Linked DNA regions of Verrucomicrobium spinosum DSM 4136 = JCM 18804. The main gene of each other region encodes a partner of the protein of the gene in region 2 in a complex. Links are inferred from orthologs where the notes say so. Each region holds a gene or a part of one and is shown on either strand. Other genes may lie near its edges.

Region 1 (10,659 bases), 4.4 Mb from region 2 along the record:
ACTGAGGTTCTACAACGTGGCTGCTGTGAGCAAGGGTATCACGCTGCGCGGAGGTAACTGGATCCGGGACGGCAGCAGCAACGCCACCACCTTCCGGGTGGCCGGTGGGGGCTTGCGCATTGAGGCCGGGGCTTCCGCTCTGACTCACACTGCGACAAGCCAAGTGATTCACCTTGATGTCATCAACCGCGCTGTCGGTGCCACGTTGAACATCACCAATACCTCTTCGCCGGTGGTTGCGTTCACGACCAGCACCCTCAACACCAACGGTATCATTGGCGGGTATGCGACCTGGGGCGGCAATACCTGGGCGGTGAGCGGTGCCTCCGGCACAGATATCACCATTTCCGGGTTGTCCTCCTTTCAGACCAATTCGTTCACGGTGGCGGCGAACAATGTGGATATCACCAGCAGCCAGGGTCCGGCGGCAAACTTCACCATCAACAGCTTGCGTTTCAACACCGCAGCAGGTGTCACCCTGACGCTTCAGGGATCCAACGTCATCAGTTCTGGAGGTATTCTGGTGACCTCCACTGTCGCTGGGAACGCGACGCGCATCACGGGCGGAACCCTGATGGGATCTGTCAGTGGTGATCTTATCATTCACCAGAACAACGCGGGGGCAGACTTTTTTATCGAGTCCATCATCGCCGACAACACGGGTGCTACGGCGCTGACCAAATCAGGAGCCGGGAAGATGGTTCTCTCTGGCAGCAACACCTACTCTGGGGGGACCTACATCAATGGCTCTTCGGGCGGTGCCACCAGGGGGATTCTCTCTGTCGCAAAGATTTCTGACACTGGCGACAGCAACATTGGCCAGTCCACAGCGGGATCGAACGGTCTGTCGTTCAACAACGGTATCCTTGAGTACACTGGGTCAGCGGGTGCGCAGACGAGCAGAAATGTTCGCCTGTATTCTGGCGGCGGTGAATTCCGGATTGGGACGGCAGGTGTGGAGCTTGAATTGAGCGGTGTCATCTCCAGCGGTGACACTGAGACCAACGATGGTTACTACAATGCGGAAGCTGGGCTGACAAAGAGCGGCAATGGCATTCTGGCACTTTCGGGTACTGTCGCCAACACTTACACAGGTGACACGGTGATCAACGCTGGCGTCTTGCTCTTGAGAAAGTCCGCCGGAGTGGATGCAATTGCCGGATCCATTGTGGTCAACAACACTGGGATCTTGCGCCTTGGTCAGACCAATCAGATCAACAACAGTTCCGTCCTCACTCTGGTTCAGACCGGGATGTTTGATCTCGATGGCTATTCAGAAGCGGTGGGCGGCCTGTCAGGCGTGGACGCGACCAGCTCAGTCAGAAACGGAGGCTCATCGGCCTCTGTATTGGGTGTTTCAGTGGCTGCCGGGCAGACTTACAAGTATGCAGGCAAGATTGAGGATGGGGTTTCGCCCCTCTCCATCGAGAAGTCTGGCGCGGGCACGCAGGTGTTGTCGGGCCTGTTGACGTACTCCGGATCCACATCCGTTTCTGCCGGGACATTGCAGTTTGGCGATGGCGGGGCCACCTCCGTCGTTCTTGGCGGGGCGGTGCAGATTGCCACCGGAGCCACACTGGCGGTGAACAGTTCTGGAGATGTGGTGCTTGGAGATGTGGGAGGAGCCGGATCGTTGGTGCAGGCGGGATCGGGTACCACGGAGGTGTCCACTCGGTATGCCTTGACGGGCGAATCCAAGGTGACTGCAGGGAGGCTGCTTGTGGATGGCTACTCGTCTGGAACCGTAGCTGGCAGGATCAGCGTGACCGGTGGTCAGCTTGGCGGCAAGGGAACGATCAACAGCAATGTGGTGGTGAGTGAGAGAGGGGTGATCAATGCTGGCAGCCGGCTTTCGGAAATCGACCGCTTGACCTTCGCTGGAGATCTCATGGTCAAGCGAGGTGGTTTGTCTGCCGAGCCCCGGTTGTTGTTCCAAGTCAGCAGCTTCGAAATGCTCTACAACGATTCGATTATTCAGACGCTCAGCGAAAGCGCCATTGCAACTTACTTGGCCGGGCTGGACTTTTCAGACATCGACGGATCGGGGACAAGCTTGCGTGAGCTTGGGCTGGGTGCTCATGACCAGCTTGATATCAAGGGCACGCTTACGCTGGAAGCAGGGGGGCTCATCGTGGTTGACGGCGGTACACGTACCTTTGTGGCTGGTGACATGCTGGATCTTATGGATTGGGCCACGTTGGCCAACCCCCTGACGACGGACGGGCAGTGGGATGTAAACTTGGATCTCATTCTGCCAACACTCGGAACTGGATTGAAGTGGGATCGCAGTCTGTTCCTCTCGGATGGGGTGGTGGTCGTCGTGGTGCCAGAGCCATCGAAGGCCTGCTTGCTGCTGCTCGGGCTGGGCTGCCTCTTCTTGCGGCGCAGAAGACGGTAGTCGGGTGGGACTATGATCCTGGGGGGGGGCGGTGGCTGTGCCGTCACTCTCCTTTTGTAGAGGTCACATAGTAGATCCCGTCCGCTATGCGGCGGGAGAAGGGCGGGGAGTGGAAGATACTTCGTTCGCCTGGATCGCTCGATTGCGCTGACCCCTCCGATCACCTCGTTGGTTGTGCTTGAAGCACAAAGCGCCGCTCCTTGGACTGATCAGACCACCCCATGTGAGGTCCCGGTTCAGTCGGGATGAACTCCTGCCTGCATTCATAGCTCTATTTCGCCGCTCAGTCGGCGTACGTCTCTTCCCGTAAAATGAAAAAGGGAACGGCGGAGCTGGTGCGCCGTTCCCTCTGGTGCCGGAAAATCACTTGGTGACTTACTTCTTGTAGTCCTCAGGCTTCAGACCTTTTACGAAGCCCTTGAAGCCGTAGAAGCTGCCCTTGAAGTCGCCGACGAAGCTGACATCGGCCTTGGCTGGCACTTCCAGTCCGGTGGCCCAGTAGGCACCGTTGATGATGAGGCGGCGGAGGTCGTCGTTACGGAAGTCCGAGGAGGAGCCCATGGTCGTGGTCAGGATCTTGGCGTCCTTGCCGGACTCCGTCTTCACTTCACGCGTCCAGACCACCGGCATCATGGGGCTGTTCACATCCTGCTCGGCTTTGTCGCTGGCGCGCTTTTTGGAGTAGCTGGCGGCGGGGGACTCGGGAGTCATGCCATTCAGCACCTGACCACGAACCAGGATCTTGGCATCCGCTGGGGGATAAGCTTCATAGACATCGGTGTCGCCGAAGATGTCCTTCACGCCGCGCAGCAGCGCATTCTGTTCCTGGCCGGGCTCAATGATGCCCTTGGTCGCCTCAGACTTGTGTTTGCCCCAGTGGGAGACCCACTGCTCGCCAAGGACTTTTTTGCCGAAGCTGTTGAAGGAGGCGTACTGGCCTTTCAGACCGTTAAACGCATGGGTGCTGGTGCGGATGGCGATGATCGGCTTGCCAGAAGCGGCGTAGGCGGCGAAGTGCTTCATCTGCTCATCGGGCCAGGTGCGGAAGCGCAGGAGCATGATGCAAAGGTCGGCGGAATCCAGGGCTTCCAGGCCGGGATTGTTGCCCTTGGCTTCGGGATCCACTTCGCCGCTGGCGGGGTTGATGGAAAACACGACGGTGGTATCGAAGCCATGTCGCTCGGACAGGATCTTGGCCAGCATGGGCATCACTTCTTCGGATCGATACTCTTCATCCCCGGCGAGAAGGACGATCTTCTTGCCCTTGCCCGGGCCCTCTTTGCCCTGGAAGGAGATTTGGGCGGAGGCCAGAGTGGCCGTGAGGAAGCAGAGGGAGAGAATGAGGAAGGTTCGCAGTTTCATGGGTTGCAACAGGGAGAGAGCACAATGGATCGCTACAAAACGCCGGATTGGGACAACAATTAGCTGCCAGTTGAAGGGGAATGTCTTAGAAACCTGGATGGAGATGAAATTCACTTCCTCATTGCGTCCCCGGGCAATCCGTAGGAAGGAACCGATTCACCGCAAACTCGATCATGAGTGTCTGGACCCAAGCCAATCCCCAACTGAAAGACCTGGTCGCTTACAAGCCAGGCAAGCCGATTGAAGAACTGGCCCGCGAACGCGGTCTGCAACCCGGGGACATCATCAAGATGGCCTCCAATGAAAATCCCTTGGGGCCCTCGCCCAAGGCGGTGGCGGCCATGCAGAACGCGCTCACGGAGGCTCACATCTACCCGGATGGAGCCGGCTATCGCCTGCGCGAGGCTCTGGCCAACAAGTTTGGCGTCACCCTCGGTCAGATCGTTCTGGGCAACGGCTCCAACGAAATCATTGAACTCATCGGCCACGCTTTCCTGCGTGAGGGCGATCAGGTGGTGACGGCCGAGCACGCCTTCGTGGTGTACAAGCTCATGGCCACGCTCTTCGGTGCGGAAACCATTGAGGTGCCCGATCCGGGCCTCGTGCATGATCTGGATGCCATGCTGGCAGCCATCACCCCGCGGACTCGCGAGCTCTTCATCGCCAATCCCAACAATCCCACTGGGACGGTGGTGAGCATGGAGGCGCTTGATCGCTTCATGGACAAGGTGCCCGACCATGTCGTCGTGGTGCTGGATGAGGCCTATTACGAGTTCCTCGACAACCCGCCGGACACGATGAAGTATGTGCGTGAGGGCCGGAACGTTATCCTGCTGCGCACCTTCTCCAAGATCCAGGGCCTGGCCGGTCTGCGCATCGGTTACGGGATCGGACCCGAGGAGCTGATCACCGTGCTGCATAAGACCCGTCAGCCCTTCAATGCCAACGCCATCGCCCAAGCGGGTGCCGTGGCAGGTCTGGCCGACGAGGAGCACCAGAACCGCACCAAGCAGATCACCGATGAAGGTCGCACCTATCTCCAAGACGAGTTTGGCAAAATGGGCCTGGAGTTTGTGCCCAGCTACGCCAACTTCGTGCTGGTGAAGGTGGGAGACGGCAATCTGGTCTTCCAGAAGATGCTGGACAAGGGTGTCATCGTTCGCGCCATGGCAGAGTACAAGCTGCCCGACTGGGTGCGTATTTCGGTCGGTACCATGGAGCAGAACCAGCGCTGCATCGCCACCCTGAAGGGCATTTTGGGGAAGTGAAAGTCGCTTTCGATTCCCTTAAAAAGAGTTAAATGTGTCTGACCCGGTTTGAGGAGCTGCTCTGGCTCATCTCAGGCCGGGTCATTCTGCCTTGGTCCAGTACAGTCAGCCCAGTTCATGCACGATACGATCGCCGCGATCAGCACTGCCTTCGGTGAGGCAGCCATCAGCGTCCTGCGCCTGTCAGGGGAACATGCCCTGCAGGTGGCCCAGCGGGTCTTTAAGGGGAAGCGAGTCCTGGAGGCGCTGGAGCCTCGCGTGCAGCACTTTGGGAACATTTTGGATGAGGAAGGCGCGGTGGTGGACTCTGTTCTGCTCAGCCATTTCCGGGCCCCGGCCAGCTACACGGGCGAGGACGTCGTGGAAATCTCCTGCCACGGTGGCATCCTGGTGACGCGGCGCATTTTTGAGTTGCTCATGCACCATGGCGCGCGCGCTGCCGAAGCGGGTGAGTTTACCCAACGGGCCTTCGTGAATGGGAAGATGGATCTCACACAGGCCGAGGCGGTGATGGATCTAATTCACGCGCAGAGCGAAATGGCGCTCAAGGCGGCGACGCAGCAGCTGGAGGGGCGCTTGGGCAAGGAATCCGAGCATCTGCGGGCGGACTTGATCGAACTTCTCGCTCACGTGGAGGCCTACATCGACTTCCCGGATGAGGACATCGATCCCGACACCGGTGCTGCCATGCAGAAGCGTCTGGCATCGATCCATCTGCGGGTTGGATCGTTGCTCGACACGGCCCATCACGGTCGCATCCTCCGCAGCGGGGCTCGCACCGTGATCTGCGGGGAGCCCAATGTGGGCAAGTCCTCGCTCCTCAATCTGCTCAGTGGTTTTGACCGTGCCATCGTCAGTGCCGAAGCGGGGACGACACGGGACACGATCGAGGAAGTGCTCCATATTCACGGGCTGCCGTTTGTGCTGGTGGATACTGCCGGCATCCGCGAGGGCGCTGGCAGCATCGAGCAGAGCGGGATCGACCGGACCAACCGGGAAATGGCTCGTGCGGATGTGATCCTTGAGGTCGTGGATGGCAGTCTTCCTCGCGACGCTGCCCGCCGCGTGCCGGGGCTGGAGGATCGCCGTGGCTATCTGCTGATCTTGAACAAGAGCGATCTGGGACTTCATCCAAGCTGGCTGCCTGATGTGGAGCGCGGGGCGATTCTCTTATCCTGTGAAAACCAAGAGGGGCTTGATCCTCTGCGTGCGGCCATGCGCGATGCCGTATGGACCGGGGCAGGGGCGGGTAATTCCCAGATGGTAGCGATCAATGCCCGGCATCAGGCTTGTTTCCAGCGTGCGGCGGAGTCGTTGGTGCATGGAGCTGCGGCGCTGAAGCGGGGAGAGGCCCCCGAGTTTGTCGCGGTTTTTCTCCGTGAAGCGATGGAGGCGGTCGGCGAAGTCACCGGTCGGGTGGACGTTGAGGAAATCCTCGGAGCCATCTTCAGCCGTTTCTGCATTGGCAAATGATGGGAATGACCCCGTCCGTCCGCTATTTGTTTCCGTAAAGTTCACTTTCCAATCCGGCAAAATGTGTCCACAATCGGCCCTCTTTAGAGCCAGTCACCCTCGCCAGTTCCCTACAATCCAGAAATGAGCAAAAAACTCCCCCCGTGGTCCATCGAGGAATCCGCCACCACCTACGGCATTCGCGACTGGGGCAATGGATACTTTGACGTCTCCGCCAAAGGCGAAGTCGTGGTGAATCTGAAGGATGGGACAAAGACGAAACCGGTCAGTCTGCCCGACATCGTTCGCGGCATGCGCGAGCGTGGCATGCAGCTTCCCGTGCTGATCCGTTTTGGTGATCTGCTTCGCTGGCGGATTGAGGAGCTCAACGAGAGCTTCAACAACGCCATCCGTGAGGCTAACTACAAGGGCGTCTATCGTGGCGTCTATCCCATCAAGGTAAACCAGCAGCAGGAGGTGATTGAGGAAGTCACCCGCTATGGTCGCAAGTATCACTACGGTCTCGAGGCTGGCAGCAAGCCGGAACTCATCGCCGCCCTGGCCTACATGCAGGATCCAGAGGCCTACATCGTGTGCAACGGGTACAAGGACGAGGAGTTTATTGATCTCGCCCTGCGTGCGCAGAAGATGGGCCTGCAGGTCATCCTCGTGCTGGAGATGCCCAGTGAGCTTGATCTCATTTTGGAGCGATCGAGGCTGCTCGGCATCACGCCGCAGCTCGGTGTGCGCATTCGACTTTCCACGGAGAGCGCCGGTCACTGGAGCGAGAGCGGTGGGGACCAGAGCGTCTTTGGTCTGAACATCAGCCAGGTGATGCGGACCGTGGACGTCCTGCGCGAGAAGGGCATGCTCGACTGCCTACAGATGCTTCACTACCACCAGGGCTCCCAGATCCCGAGCATTCGCGCCATTCGTAACGCGGCGGTGGAGGCTGCCCGCGTCTATGTCGGCCTGGTGCAGGAAGGTGCCAAGATGGGCATCCTGGACCTCGGCGGCGGTCTGGCCATCAGCTATGACGGACTGAAGTCCAACGAGACCAGCAGCGCCGACTACGGCATGAAGGAGTACTGCGCGGACGTCATCGAGGCCATCAGTGAAGTCACCGATGAGGCTGGCATCCCGCACCCCAACATCATCTCGGAATCCGGTCGTGCCATCGTGGCCTACTATTCCGTGCTCGTCATCAACGTGCTGGACATCAACCGCTACGAGGCCTCCGGCATCAAGAAGCTCCCGGCCAAGTCGCCGCCGCTGCTGAAGAATGTCTTCGAGCTCTGTGAACGCGTGCGCAAGAACGGCCAGAAGCTCACCTCAGAGTTCCTTCAGGAGATCTACAACGATGCGGTGTACTATCGTGACAAGATCCGCTCCGAGTTCGGCTCCGGGAAGGTCAGTCTCCGTCAGCGTGCACAGGGTGAGGAGCTCTATTGGGAGATCCTCGCCTGGATCGCCCAGCACGTGAAATCGGGCAACTTTACCGCCGAGCAGATGGCCCGGCTGGATGCGGTCCTCACAGACTTTTACTACGGGAACTTCAGCGTCTTCCAGTCCCTGCCTGACTTCTGGGCCATCGACCAGCTTTTCCCGGTCATGCCCATTCACAGGCTGAAGGAGAAGCCCACACGCACGGTGGTTCTGAGCGACATCACTTGCGACTGTGACGGCAAGATCGACCGGTTCATTCATGACCGCGAGATCAAGTCCAGCCTGCCCCTCCACGACATCAAGGTAGAGGACGAGTACATGCTCGGCATCTTCCTCGTGGGTGCGTATCAAGAGACGCTGGGCGACCTGCACAACCTCTTGGGCGATACCAACGTGGTCAGCGTGCGCATGGAGAACGGCAAGCTGAAGTACACCCGCGAGCTTGAGGGGGACACCGTCAGTGAAGTGCTGAGCTACGTGGAATACGATCCCAAGGAAATGGTGCGCCGTTTCCGCGTGCTCGCTGAGGACGCGGTGGTGAAAAAACGCATCACAGCGAAGGAGCGCTTCTCCATCATGGAAGCGTATGAAAACGGCCTGCGTGGCTACACGTATTTCGAGTCCTGACTGATTCCGGACGGGCGGCGGAGTGATTCGCCGCTGTGATTTCCTTTAACTTCTCTTCTTTTTCCCATCATGTCCCACAGAGTCCTCATCATTGGTGCCGGCGGTGTCGGCCGTGTCGTCACCCACAAGTGCGCCCAGCTTCCGGAAGTTTTCGGGGAGATCATGCTTGCCAGCCGTACGAAGTCAAAGTGCGACGGCATCGCTGCCGAGCTGAGTCGCCCCATTCAGACCGCCGGTGTGGATGCCGACAATGTGCCCCAGTTGGTCGCCCTTCTGAAGGAGTTCAAGCCTGAGGTGGTGATCAATGTCGCACTGCCCTACCAGGATCTTACCATCATGGACGCCTGCCTTGAGGCGGGGGTGCATTACATCGACACCGCAAACTACGAGCCGCCAGATGTGGCCAAGTTCGAGTACCACTGGCAGTGGGCCTACCAGCAGAAGTTCAAGGACGCTGGTCTGACCGCGCTGCTGGGCTGCGGGTTCGACCCCGGCGTGACCAACGTGTACACCGCGTACGCGCTGAAGCATCACTTCAGCAAGATCGACACGCTCGACATCATCGACTGCAACGCGGGCGACCATGGCAAGGCTTTCGCGACCAACTTCAACCCTGAGATCAACCTCCGCGAGGTGACCGCCAACGGGCGCTACTGGGAAGATGGCAAGTGGGTGGAAACTAAGCCGCTTGAGATCGGGGGTACCTTTGATTTCCCGGCGGGCATTGGTCCCAAGAAGATCTACTGCCTGTACCACGAAGAGCTGGAGAGCCTGACGAAGCACATCCCGATCCGTCGTGCGCGTTTCTGGATGACCTTCTCGGACAACTACATCAAGCACATGGAAGTGCTGGTGAACGTGGGCATGACGGGCATCAAGCCCATCAAGTACCAGGGGGTGGACATCGTCCCCATCCAGTTCCTCAAGGCATTGCTTCCTGAGCCGGGAACGCTGGGCGCAGACACCAAGGGCAAGACCTGCATCGGCAACTGGATCGAAGGCACTGGCAAAGACGGTCAGCTCCTCCGCTACTACGTGTACAACATCTGCGACCATGAGGAGTGCTATCGCGAGACCAACTCCCAGGGTGTGAGCTACACCACCGGCGTCCCTGCCATGATCGCCGCCCGCCAGTTGCTCACGAACCCGGCGGAGTACCGCCAGCCCGGCGTGTGGAACGTCGAGCAGCTTAATCCTGATCCGTTCATGGAAGACCTCAACAAGTACGGTCTGCCCTGGGTGGAAACCTTCCCGACCGAGTCGCTGGCGGTGTAAGGGGCGGGTCCAAGTTCTGACAGAGATCGTTTTGAGAAATGGAGGGCATGATGCCCTCCATTTTTTTGTGGTGTGGATGCGGAGCAAAGGAGGCGGGTCTCCGGCCCCGCGGTCTGTGGGGTAGGCGGAGAGGGAAGAGGATCAAGGGACGTTTGGAGCGTGAGCGGGGCTGGGAACCCCCGCCTCCTTTACTCGGGAACAAGCTACAAGGTGACTTGGCCGCGGAATACAGGAGGCGGGGTCTCTGGCCCCGCGGTCTGTGGGGTGGGCGGAGCGGGAAGGGGATCAAGGGACGTTTGGCGGGTGAGCGGGGCTGGAAACCCCCGCCTCCTGTACCCCGGGAACAAGCTTCGAGGTCACATGGCCGCAGATAAAGGAGGCGGGGTCTCCGGCCCCGCGGTCTGATGGGTAGGCGGAGAGGGAAGAGGATCAAGGGACGTTTGGCGGGTGAGCGGGGCTGGGAACCCCCGCCTCCTGTACCCCGGGAACAAGCTTCGAGGTCACATGGCCGCAGATAAAGGAGGCGGGGTCTCCGGCCCCGCGGTCTGTGGGGTGGGCGGAGCGGGAAGGGGATCGTGGGACGTTTGGCGGGTGAGCGGGGCTGGGAACCCCCGCCTCCTGTACCCCGGGAACAAGCCTCGAGGTGACGTGGCTGCGAGTAAAGGAGGCGGGGTCTCCGGCCCCGCGGTCTGTGGGGTAGGCGGAGCGGGAAGGGGATCAAGGGACGTTTGGCGGGTGAGCGGGGCTGGGAACCCCCGCCTCCTGTACTCACGAAAAAGTCTCAGGGTGACATGGCCGCAGAACAAAGGAGGCGGGGTCTCCGGCCCCGCG
Region 2 (3,697 bases):
TCCTCAAAGAGGCATTTCTGAAGGGTGATTTTTGATGTGGTATGGAAAAATCTTCTCTAAGGAATCTTGAGGAAATCGAGGCTGTAGTCTCGAAGCTCAGAGGTCCGGATTCAGTTGGCAGCTGGTGGTGACGGCAGGTCGGATGACCCCGGGGCAGGGTGCGAGGAAATTTCAGCCGGTCAGTTGAGGGCTTGGATTTATCAACTTGTCGAGGCATCGTCGAACACGTGTCGTTCCTCTTCAGATTTCAAAGCAGTCCAGCACTTGGTGACACGTTCTGGAGTCGCGCTTCGGTGTAGTCCGACGGTCGCCCGTCGGCTCAATCGCCTCCAGGATATGCGGCCCAATGATCAACCACTTCGTCTATGCACGGATCCATTCCACCGATCGGCGACAAACTCCGCGGTGCAGGCGAACTATCGCTGACCTTGCCAACGCGGTCGTGCGGTGAGCCAAGCTCGCTTGGAGGAATATCATCGTTCTGATGCAGAGGGAGGGTGTGTGCATCGTCAGTCGAGACTGTTGGTCGTTCCAGATTGCCTGGGCGTCTTGGATCTCCTACCGCAAATGGTCTTAGATGCCCTCCATCTTTAAGCGGGACTACAATGGTTTGTGCCGGGGAAGCTTGGGGAGCGCACGCAACTTGCGTGCTGCTTCCGGCATCTTGCCGGGAACTTCAGTCACGGTGTGGCCTCGCGAGGTGCGACTAATCATTCATGCCTTGGGGGCGTTGAAGGTGGTGTGGTGAATGCGAATGCTTTTGGCTTTCCCACCTGATCACCCTCTGCGGCGGATACCCAACGTTGACTCGCTAAGGCTCGTCCAATGTTGGGCTGTGCCAGAAATCCCCGCTGGGGATCAACTTCCAAATGAGATGGGCACCACAAAGTGGTTCTTTGAATCCCCCCCGGCGCGCGTCATCGGGAGTCACCCAATCGAAGCCTTTCCTCGAAAAGGATGGGGCTACAAGCCCAACATTGGCGAGCTCCAGCGAGCCTACTCCGAAGGAGGTGCGGCTATTTGACCGGCTTTCACTGCAAGGGTCATTCGCGGGCTCTACTTGAAACTTCTGCGGCGGAGCCCTCGCGGTACCCGGGGCATTTGAGAGGTTGAAGGCCGCACCATGTGGCCCTCAAGTCCTGTGATCCGCCCCCTTGGGCAGCACTCGTGGCTGAGAGGAGGATGGACCTCCGGTGCGGAGTCTCAGCGAGCATTCCGCACCTTATACCATCCCCTACTCCGCCTTCGCTTCCTCCACCCCACCCTTCTTCAGCACTACTGAAACGACTGCCAAATCGGCTGGGGTGACGCCTTGTATGCGGGCGGCTTGGCCAAAAGTGGTGGGGCGAATGGATTGAAGCTTGAGCATGGCTTCCTTTTTCAGCCCCTTCATGGCGGAGTAATCCACCCAGTCTGGGATGATCTTGTCCTCCATCCGGGAGGTCTTGTCCACCATGTCTTCCTGGCGCGTGATGTAGCCAGCATACTTCAGATCGTTCTCAGCCACGGTCCAGAGCTCGCTGGACCAAGTGCCGCGAAGGTCTGAAGGCAGTCTGGCAAAGGCATTTTCGGGGCGCTTGATCCATTGGGCAAGACGGGTGTTCTCAAAAGTGGTGCTAGCCACGAACTTCTTCAGCTCGGCGAGTTGCTCGATCTTGGATGCGGTATGGGCTTTTCGGAAGGCATCCACCATCCCCCGCTCGGCAGCTTTGGGCGTGAGGCGGAGATCGGCGTTGTCCTGCCGGAGGAGCAGGCGGTACTCCGCCCGGCTCGTGAAGAGACGATATGGCTCGGTCGTGCCCTTGGTAATGAGGTCATCCACCATCACGGCCATGTAGGCTTCGGACCGTTTCAAGGTGAATGGGGCCTCCCCTTTTACCTTAAGGGCGGCGTTGGTACCTGCCCATAGCCCTTGGCCGGCAGCCTCCTCATAGCCAGAGGTACCGTTGATCTGTCCTGCGAAGTAGAGGCCGGAGACTCGCTTGGTTTCCAGGGTGGACTGGAGTTGGGTAGGTGGGCAGTAGTCATACTCCACTGCATACCCAGGACGGATGATTTCGGCGTTCTCCAGACCCTTGATGCTGCGGATGAATTCGTATTGAACCTCAAAAGGGAGACTGGTGGAGACCCCATTCACATAGTACTCGCGGGTGTGCCTCCCCTCTGGCTCCAGGAATATCTGGTGCCTCTCCTTCTCGGCGAAGCGAACCACCTTGTCCTCAATAGAGGGACAATAGCGAGGACCGATCCCCTCAATCACCCCACAATACATGGGAGACTTGTCGAGATTGGCCCGGATAACCTCATGTGTGCGGGGGTTGGTGTAGGTGATCCAGCACGGAGATTGTTCCACGTGGAACAATTCTGGGCTCCATTTGTTGAGGGTGAAGAGCTCGGAATCATCCGGAAGTACCCCGCTGAGATAGCTGAAACGGGGTGGCGGAGTGTCTCCGGGCTGTAGTTCGCACTGAGAGTAGTCGATGCTTCTCCCGTTGATCCGACAAGGAGTGCCAGTTTTGAACCGTTGCACTTCGAAGCCCAAGTGCCGGAGGCTGTCACTCAGGGTAGAGAGTCCGTCCCCCATCCGCCCCCCCGCTTGGTTCTGCAGACCCACATGGAGCAGCCCCCGCATGAAGGTGCCGGAACTGATGACGATGGACTTCGCCCGATAGATCAGTCCTAGGCTGGTGCGGACTCCGGTGACTTGGTCATTCTCTACGAGGATCTCTGCCGCGTTCCCTTGGTGCAGGTCCAAGTGGGGCTGGTTCTCCACCAACCACTTCATGCGGAACTGGTAGGCCTTCTTGTCGCACTGTGCGCGAGGGGCCTGTACGCTGGGACCCTTGGTGGCGTTGAGCATCCGGAACTGGATGCCGGTGGCATCCGTGTTCGAGCCCATCACCCCACCCAGGGCATCGATCTCCCGAACCAAGTGCCCTTTGGCCAATCCCCCGATAGCGGGGTTGCAGGACATTTGGGTGATGGTGTCGAGGTTCTGAGTAAGGATGGCCGTCTCACATCCCAAGCGTGCGGCCGCCATCGCAGCTTCGACTCCGGCGTGGCCGGCTCCGCAGACAATGACATCGTAAACTTTCGGATAGGTGTAGAGGCTCATGGGTAGCCCTAAAGATAGCATGCCCCCCTATTATATAAAGGGAATGGCTTTTGGATGGGGTTCCAGCGCGGTTCAAAGGGGCGGGATTGTTCCACGTGGAACAATTTCGGGCGAAGGCAATGAGGTCTTTGCTGAATGCGAACGGAGAAGGGATGTGGCCAGACAGATGAAAGTGTCCTGTGAGGTAGTGGCTGCCTGGTTCCCACAAGCCTCTCATCCCCTTCCCGGTACAGGGGTGGACAAGCAGATCTATTCAACGTGGTGTCCTTCTCTGGAATGGTTACCCGGTTCGGGGTTTGTCGTCTTCGCATACATTGGACGGTTTGTTGAACTCCGTTGGAGTTCCCAACGTGTTTGCGGGATACCCGACCGCTTCGCGGTCTGACCCCGCACGGCGAATGCGCGTTAGGTTAGTGGGTGTCGCTGGTCGCACGCGAGTGCTCAGACGCCAACGGGCGTCAAACAAAATAGCCCAGAGTAAGGCGAAAAACGAGCCGGCACCCTGGGTACACGGGCAGGTGAACTAGAATTCCGAAGTGAGTTCTACAAACCGCGACTGCCACCCTGAGGTTCCCCCCCCGC

Evidence for each region.
Region 1: the proteins of mnmG (region 2) and mnmE are in contact, whole or in part, in a solved structure (PDB 9HIP), measured with the Escherichia coli proteins. The link is inferred for Verrucomicrobium spinosum DSM 4136 = JCM 18804 from one-to-one orthologs.

The regions. Positions count from the first base shown.
Region 1 is NZ_ABIZ01000001.1:4,432,326-4,442,984, reverse strand. The notes cover bases 4,466-7,323. They hold mnmE (tRNA uridine-5-carboxymethylaminomethyl(34) synthesis GTPase MnmE), read left to right. Parts: upstream 4,466-5,145; coding sequence 5,146-6,501; downstream 6,502-7,323. Other genes in these bases: speA (biosynthetic arginine decarboxylase), read left to right, coding at 6,625-7,323; hisC (histidinol-phosphate transaminase), read left to right, coding at 4,466-5,028. In the rest of the region: VSP_RS18040 (beta strand repeat-containing protein), read left to right, coding at 1-2,398; VSP_RS18035 (ThuA domain-containing protein), read right to left, coding at 2,774-3,760; more of hisC, read left to right, coding at 3,934-4,465; more of speA, read left to right, coding at 7,324-8,553; VSP_RS18015 (saccharopine dehydrogenase family protein), read left to right, coding at 8,623-9,828. UniProt on the Escherichia coli protein: Exhibits a very high intrinsic GTPase hydrolysis rate. Involved in the addition of a carboxymethylaminomethyl (cmnm) group at the wobble position (U34) of certain tRNAs, forming tRNA-cmnm(5)s(2)U34.
Region 2 is NZ_ABIZ01000001.1:7-3,703, reverse strand. Bases 676-3,668 are described here. They hold mnmG (tRNA uridine-5-carboxymethylaminomethyl(34) synthesis enzyme MnmG), read right to left. Parts: upstream 3,116-3,668; coding sequence 1,235-3,115; downstream 676-1,234. UniProt on the Escherichia coli protein: NAD-binding protein involved in the addition of a carboxymethylaminomethyl (cmnm) group at the wobble position (U34) of certain tRNAs, forming tRNA-cmnm(5)s(2)U34.